Regions from separate parts of the Enterobacter sp. I4 genome, predicted to be linked through region 2. Evidence: predicted binding sites of a transcription regulator. Region 2 holds the regulator's gene; the other holds the start of a gene.

Region 1 (3,906 bases), on a different contig from region 2:
CAGACGAAAGCCTCCCTGCTCACCCGCCTGCGCGGCGATCGAGGTCAGCGCGGCACCCGACGCACCCTGCACTATTACTTTGCCGCCCAGGATATTCACGAGCGTGCCAGCTCCTCGCATGTGCAGTATGCGGCCCTGCGCGAAAAGTTTCGCTACAGCGACGTGATGTTCCGCTTCCAGCGCCTGCTGTCGATGCAGTCACAGGCCTGCCAGCAGCTTGCCCGATCGATACTGCTGCGCACGCCCTATCAGCATGACCCACGCTTTGAGCGCGCGTTCAGTCATCTGGATGCGGCGCTCGATCGCGTGCAGGCCAGCGGCACGTCGCCGGAACAGTTCAAAGCCCTGGGCTTTTTGCTCAACAACCTGCGGGCCATTGATGCGCAGCTGGCCACCATTGAGTCTGAGCAGGCCATGGCGATACCGGGTAATGACGCGGAAAACCAGCTTGCCGACGACAGCCTGAATGGCTTTAGCGATATGTGGCTGCGCCTCAGCCGCCACTTTACGCCCGAATCGGCGCTCTTTCGCCATGCGGTGAGGATGTCGCTGGTGCTGTGCGTGGGCTATGCCTTTATTCAGATTACGGGGCTGCACCACGGGTACTGGATCCTGCTGACCAGCCTGTTCGTCTGCCAGCCGAACTACAACGCGACCCGCCATCGCCTCGCGCTGCGTATTGTCGGGACATTAGTCGGGGTCGCCATCGGGCTGCCGGTCCTCTATTTTGTGCCATCAGTAGAAGGGCAGCTGATCCTGATTGTTATCACCGGCGTCCTGTTCTTTGCCTTCCGGAACGTGCAGTACGCCCACGCCACCATGTTCATTACGCTGCTGGTTCTGCTCTGCTTCAATCTGCTGGGCGAAGGGTTTGAAGTTGCCCTCCCCCGCGTGATCGACACCCTGATTGGCTGCGCCATCGCCTGGGCGGCGGTGAGCTTTATCTGGCCTGACTGGCGTTTTCGTAACTTACCGCGCGTGTCCGACAGAGCCATGAACGCCAACTGCCGCTATCTGGATGCCATCCTTGAGCAGTACCATCAGGGCCGCGATAACCGTCTGGCCTATCGCATTGCCCGCCGCGACGCGCACAACACCGATGCCGAACTGGCTTCCGTCGTCTCGAATATGTCCACAGAGCCACGCGCCACGGCAGAGATGCGGGAAACGGCCTTCCGTCTGCTGTGCCTGAACCATACCTTCACCAGCTATATCTCCACGCTCGGCGCACACCGCGAGAGGCTGACGAACCCGGGTATCCTGGCGCTGCTGGATGACTCCGTCTGCTACGTTGATGACGCACTTCATCATCAGCCCGCGGATGAGCCACGGGTACACCAGGCGCTGGAGGAACTGTCGCAGCGTATCGCCCATCTTGACCCGGGGACCGACAACAAAGCGCCGCTGGTCCTACAGCAAATTGGCCTGCTTATCGCTTTGCTGCCGGAAATATGTCGACTGCGTCAGCAGATCGCTACCTGGCGGAACGATGCCCCTGCGACTCGGGCAGCGCATTAAACCACTCCGTAAGCTCCCGGCGGATATCCGCCGGGAGTGCCGCCTCATGCAATCCCTCTATAGCACCCTCAAGCGCAAACAATACCCGGATACTCAGCCCCTTATTTTTAGAGCGCATTTTCAGCCAGCTTGTCTTAGACCCCAGCTGCCGTAGCGTCTCTTCATTAGTAATGCCCGCCTCCATAAGCAGGACCTCAATCTGAAAGGTCAGGTTCGGCAGATCCTTCAGCCGGTTACGCTGATGGCGCTGGTAGCGCTCTCTCCTGGCGGCATCCAGCGCAAAAGAGGAGAGCTGAAGCAGTTTTTCCCTGTCTTGCCACAGGCCTTCATCCACGCGGTAGTAATTAAGCAGAACCGGACGTCCGCGTTTCATTAACGTCAGAAAAGAAGAGGCGTTTTTTACACAGTATTTTGCACTCTCCTCACAGGCGCGAAGGTAGAGTTCGCCGTCAGACACCATGGCAAATACCGCTTCATCCACGGCCAGGGTATAACCGCCAAACAGGGCACGATGACGAATTTCACCCAGCGGAGAGAGGTATTCCTGGGATTGATAAATCCGTTCATAAGATATCTTTTTCATGATAATTCCATTAAAAATCAAACATTAACCACGACATTTCTTACTAACGGATCCGTTAGCAGGAAAATAGGCAACTTATTGTCGTTGGGCAAGATGATTTTTTCAGGTTCACCGGGAATGGATGAAATTTGCGAGTTGCTTTCCGAAAATGAGGTTGATCTTTATGCATACAGGGGTTACTGTATATCCATACAGTAACTACAGGGCTGGAATGAACATGTACACTTCAGGCTATGCAAATCACTCAACACCTTCCTCTTCTGCCGCCGGCACTACTGCGCAGAATTCTAGCGGACGTGTATCGACAGGGCTTATCAGTGAAGTGGTTTACCGTGAAGACCAGCCGCTGTTAACACAACTTTTACTTTTGCCGCTGTTGCAGCAGCTCGGCCAACAGTCTCGCTGGCAGCTCTGGCTGACGCCTCAGCAAAAACTGAGCCGCGAGTGGGTGCAGTCCGCTGGCCTGCCGCTGGCGAAGGTGATGCAGATTAATCAGCTTTCTCCGTGTGATACGGTCGAGTCGATGGTTCGGGCATTACGTACCGGGAACTACAGCGTCGTGATTGGCTGGCTTCCTGAGGAACTGACGGAAGAGGAACATTTGCGTCTGACTGAAGCAGCAGAAGAAGGTAACGCAATGGGCTTTATTATGCGGCCGGTTCGTGCAGATTCTTATCGCAGAGGACAACTTTCTGGGCTAAAAATTCACTCAAATTTGTACCATTGAGTCATTTTAAGAGTTTTCCTGGAATTTTTTTCGACCTCATGATGCAAAAAAAGTTCAACGCGCCAAAACTGCGGCAAGGCTTGTCTGACGCGGTTCTCGTTAATTTTACTGCACAAAATTCGTTCAAAAAATGTTAAATATTGGGTATACGGACCTTTTTTTTTCATATGCCTGACGGACTTCACACTTGTAAGTTTTCAGCTACGTTGTAGACTTTACATCGCCAGGGGTGCTCGGCCTAAGCCGAAGATATCGGTAGGTTTATATTTGACCACGCCCCCCGGTGAAGGATTTAACCGTGATTTCTCTGACGGAGATATTCATGGCAAATTTTGGATGATAACGAGGCGCAAAAAATGAAAAAGACAGCTATCGCGATTGCAGTGGCACTGGCTGGCTTCGCTACCGTAGCGCAGGCCGCTCCGAAAGATAATACCTGGTATGCAGGTGGTAAACTGGGCTGGTCTCAGTTCCATGACACTGGTTGGTACAACAGCGACCTGAACAACGATGGCCCTACTCACGAGAGCCAGCTGGGTGCAGGTGCGTTCGGTGGCTATCAGGTTAACCCGTATGTTGGCTTTGAAATGGGTTACGACTGGTTAGGTCGTATGCCTTACAAAGGCGACAACGTAAATGGCGCTTTCAAAGCTCAAGGCGTACAGCTGACCGCTAAACTGGGTTACCCAGTAACTGACGATCTGGACGTGTACACCCGTCTGGGCGGCATGGTATGGCGTGCAGACTCCAGCAACAGCATCAATGGTGACGAGCACGACACTGGCGTTTCTCCAGTATTCGCTGGCGGCGTTGAGTGGGCAATGACCCGTGACATCGCTACCCGTCTGGAATACCAGTGGGTTAACAACATCGGTGACGGTGCTACCGTTGGCGTTCGTCCAGACAACGGCATGCTGAGCGTTGGTGTTTCTTACCGTTTCGGTCAGCAGGAAGATGCGCCAGTCGTAGCTCCAGCTCCGGCTCCAGCTCCAGAAGTACAGACCAAGCACTTCACTCTGAAGTCTGACGTTCTGTTCAACTTCAACAAAGCGTCCCTGAAACCAGAAGGTCAGCAGGC
Region 2 (3,906 bases):
GCCAGAAGCGCGGTACAGCACAGGTTCATGGCGTTCGCAGCACCGGCGTTGTTGATGCGCACCATGAGCTCGGAAGCAATGCCGTTAACCGTTGGCGTCAGCCAGGCCGGGCGTACCGCTTCGATAGGATCGATAGACTCGCGCCACTCCGGAACGTGGTTGTTCAGCCAGGTCATCAGCGGCATTGGCTCGCCAAAGTTTACGTAGCCCTGACCGAGGTTGCGCAGCTTGCTCAGCCCACGCAGCATCTGCGGCAGGCTCTCTTTCTCTTTGGTCGCACCGCGCAGCTCTTTTGCGTAGGTTCCCACTTCCATCACGTGCTCATAACCAATGTAAATCGGCACCAGCGTGATAGGGCGCGTACCGCCGCGCAGCATCGCCTGGATGGTCATCGACAGCGTGCCGGTCTTCGGATCGAGCAGACGACCGGTACGGGAGCGTCCCCCTTCAACGAAGTATTCAACGGAATAGCCGCGGCTGAACAGCTCGCCCAGATACTCACGGAAAACGGTGGAGTAGAGCTTGTTGCCCTTAAAGGTACGACGGATAAAGAATGCGCCCAGACGGCGGAAAATCGGGCCCGCTGGCCAGAAGTTCAGGTTAATACCGGCAGCGATGTGCGGCGGTACCAGACCCTGGTGATAAAGCACGTAAGAGAGCAGCAGGTAGTCCATGTGGCTGCGGTGGCAGGGCACGTAGACAATCTCATGGCCGTCGTGCGCTAACTGACGCACGCGCTCGGCGTTGTGGACGTTAATGCCCTGATATAGGCGGTTCCACGTGAAGCCGAGAATACGGTCGGACAGACGAATCATCTCGTAGGAGAAGTTCGCGGCGATCTCTTCCATCAGCGCAATCGCGTTCTGCTGCGCTTTCTCGTGTGAAATTTTCTTGCTGCGCGCTTCGTCTTCTACTGCACGGGCAATCGCTTTGGATGCCAGAAGCTTGTTGAACAGATCCTGTCGCGCCGGAAGGCGTGGTCCCACGGCCGCCAGACGCTGGCGTGCAAAGTGCATCCGGGCAACGCGCGCCAGCTTTTGCGCAATGATCTTATCGGTGCCGTGTTCGTCCGCCATGCGGCGCAATGAAACGGAAGGAGAGAAGCGGACAAAGCTGTCGCGTCCCAGCCAGGAGACGGCGAAGAACTTCTGAATGCCGTTGAGCATGCGCAGCGGCGGGTTCTCTTCCCCTTTTTCGCGTCCCGGACGACGCCCAAACATCACCGACACCGGCACCATCTGTACGTCCAGATCGGGGTTGCTGCGGTGCAGATCGAGGTAGTCATGGAACAGCTTGATGGACTCTTCTTTCGGCGTGTAATAGGTAAACACGCGTGGCCCGCCATGAATGAACACGTAGCGCGGCAGCAGGGTGCCGTCGACTTCCAGCGGCTCAAGCGGGTCGGGTAAATCGTGCGCCAGACATTGAGCGCGAAGCGTCAGCAGGTCTGCCTTCGAGTTATAAGGCAAAACGTACATAATAGGGCGCGACGTATCGAGCCCTAATTCCAGCGCGGGTTCTGCTGGAATAGACTTACTTTTTACCAGTACGCTTAATGGTAAATTAAGTAATTTGTAGTAAATTCGTGGCCAGCCGGACATAAACGATGTAAAGCCTCTGGTTAATAATGCAATTGCGGCGCAAGGATAACAGAAAGCGCGCAAAATTTCTGTTGTTACCCGTCATACTTGAGGCTGTAGCGCAACGCGCTGTGCCCCCTGTTACAGACGCTCTTTTTCCTGAAAGGTTCTTTAAATGGCCAATAATACCACTGGGTTAACCCGAATCATTAAAGCCGCCGGCTATTCCTGGAAAGGTTTCCGTGCCGCGTGGATCAATGAAGCCGCATTTCGCCAGGAGGGTATCGCAGCTATTGTTGCGGTGATTATCGCCTGTTTCCTTGATGTTGACGCGATTACCCGCGTGCTTTTAATTGGCTCCGTACTGTTGGTGATGATAGTGGAAATTCTTAATAGCGCTATTGAGGCCGTCGTTGACCGTATTGGGTCAGAATTCCATGAGCTTTCTGGCCGTGCGAAAGACATGGGCTCTGCCGCCGTGCTGCTGTCGATTATCACTGCGGTAATAACCTGGGTCACGCTGCTTTGGTCACATTTCCGATGAGCCTCGAGGAATAATTAAGTCCCTGGTTTTTTGTGCAGTTTTTGGTTCCAAAATCGCCTTTGACTGTATATACTCACAGCATAACTGTATATACACCCAGGGGGCGGAATGAAAGCGTTAACGACCAGGCAGCAAGAGGTGTTTGATCTCATTCGGGATCATATCGGCCAGACGGGTATGCCACCCACGCGTGCAGAAATCGCGCAGCGTCTGGGCTTCCGTTCTCCTAATGCTGCCGAAGAGCACCTTAAGGCGCTGGCGCGTAAAGGCGTCATTGAGATAGTTTCCGGCGCGTCACGCGGTATTCGTCTGCTGGTGGAAGAAGAGACCGGTATTCCGCTGGTGGGTCGCGTCGCCGCAGGTGAACCCCTGCTGGCACAGCAGCATATCGAAGGGCACTATCAGGTTGACCCGGGCATGTTCAAGCCGAGCGCTGATTTCCTGCTGCGCGTTAGCGGAATGTCCATGAAAGATATCGGTATTCTTGATGGCGATCTGCTGGCGGTACACAAAACCCAGGACGTGCGTAACGGACAAGTGGTCGTGGCGCGCATCGATGATGAAGTGACGGTTAAGCGCCTGAAGAAACAGGGTAATACCGTACAGCTTCTGCCAGAAAACAGCGAGTTTTCCCCCATTGTAGTGGATCTCCGCGAGCAGAACTTCTCTGTTGAAGGCCTGGCGGTAGGTGTTATCCGCAACGGCGAATGGCTGTAATCTCTTCCTGACAGGCCGCAGTTCCTCTGCGGCCTGGCTTATTTTCTGATTCCGGTAATTTCAATGGCCTTGCTAACTTCTGCCGATAAGGCGTTGTGGCGTCTTGCGCTACCGATGATTTTTTCCAATATCACCGTTCCTCTGCTGGGGCTGGTTGATACGGCGGTAATCGGGCATCTGGATTCGCCGATTTATCTGGGCGGCGTCGCGATTGGCGCAACGGCGACCAGCTTCCTCTTTATGCTGCTGCTCTTTTTGCGCATGAGTACGACAGGCCTGACGGCCCAGGCGTACGGTGCAAAAGATCCCCTGCGTCTTGCTCGCGCGCTGGTTCAGCCGCTTATCCTGGCTTTTGGTGCCGGCGCGTTAATCGTTCTGTTGCGTACGCCGCTTATCGATCTGGCGCTTCATATTGTGGGCGGCAGTGATGCTGTACTGGAGCAGGCCCGGCGGTTCCTTGAAATTCGCTGGCTGAGCGCGCCTGCTTCACTGGCAAACCTGGTCCTGCTGGGCTGGCTGCTGGGCGTGCAGTATGCCCGCGCGCCGGTGATCCTGCTGGTGGTGGGTAACCTTCTCAATATTGTCCTCGATCTCTGGCTGGTAATGGGGCTGCACATGAACGTCCGCGGCGCGGCGCTGGCCACGGCAATCGCCGAATACGGCACGCTGCTTATCGGTTTGTGGATGGTCTGGCGCGTGCTGGCGATGCGCGGTATTACGCTTGCGCTGCTGAAAACGGCCTGGCGCGGCAATATGCGTAAGCTGCTGGCGCTCAATCGCGACATCATGCTGCGTTCGCTCCTGTTGCAGCTGTGCTTTGGCGCACTGACGGTTTTTGGCGCGCGCCTTGGGCCAGAAATAGTTGCGGTCAACGCCGTTCTGATGACGCTCCTGACCTTTACCGCATACGCGCTGGATGGCTTTGCTTACGCCGTAGAAGCGCACTCAGGTCAGGCCTATGGCGCGCGTGAAAGCGGCCAGCTGCGCGAAGTATGGCGTGCAGCCTGCCGGCAGGCGGGCCTGGTGGCACTGATTTTTGCGCTGGTTTACGCCTGCTTTGGCGGG

What was found. Region 2 encodes LexA, which represses DNA repair genes until DNA is damaged. Its sites were predicted from a motif close to TNCTGTATGTACATACAGNA; they were not measured.
Region 1: a site for LexA is predicted at 2,279-2,298, ahead of sulA (SOS-induced cell division inhibitor SulA). Genes of this name have one in related genera too.

Annotation. Positions count from the first base shown of each region.
Region 1 covers NZ_JALBUO010000003.1:212,144-216,049, forward strand. The annotation lists gene yccS (YccS family putative transporter) at 1-1,518, shown strand, start outside; gene MOQ06_RS20340 (TfoX/Sxy family DNA transformation protein) at 1,475-2,101, opposite strand; gene sulA (SOS-induced cell division inhibitor SulA) at 2,319-2,828, shown strand; gene ompA (porin OmpA) at 3,185-3,906, shown strand, end outside.
Region 2 covers NZ_JALBUO010000001.1:137,070-140,975, forward strand. The annotation lists gene plsB (glycerol-3-phosphate 1-O-acyltransferase PlsB) at 1-1,601, opposite strand, end outside; gene MOQ06_RS00655 (diacylglycerol kinase) at 1,756-2,124, shown strand; gene lexA (transcriptional repressor LexA) at 2,233-2,841, shown strand; gene dinF (MATE family efflux transporter DinF) at 2,905-3,906, shown strand, end outside.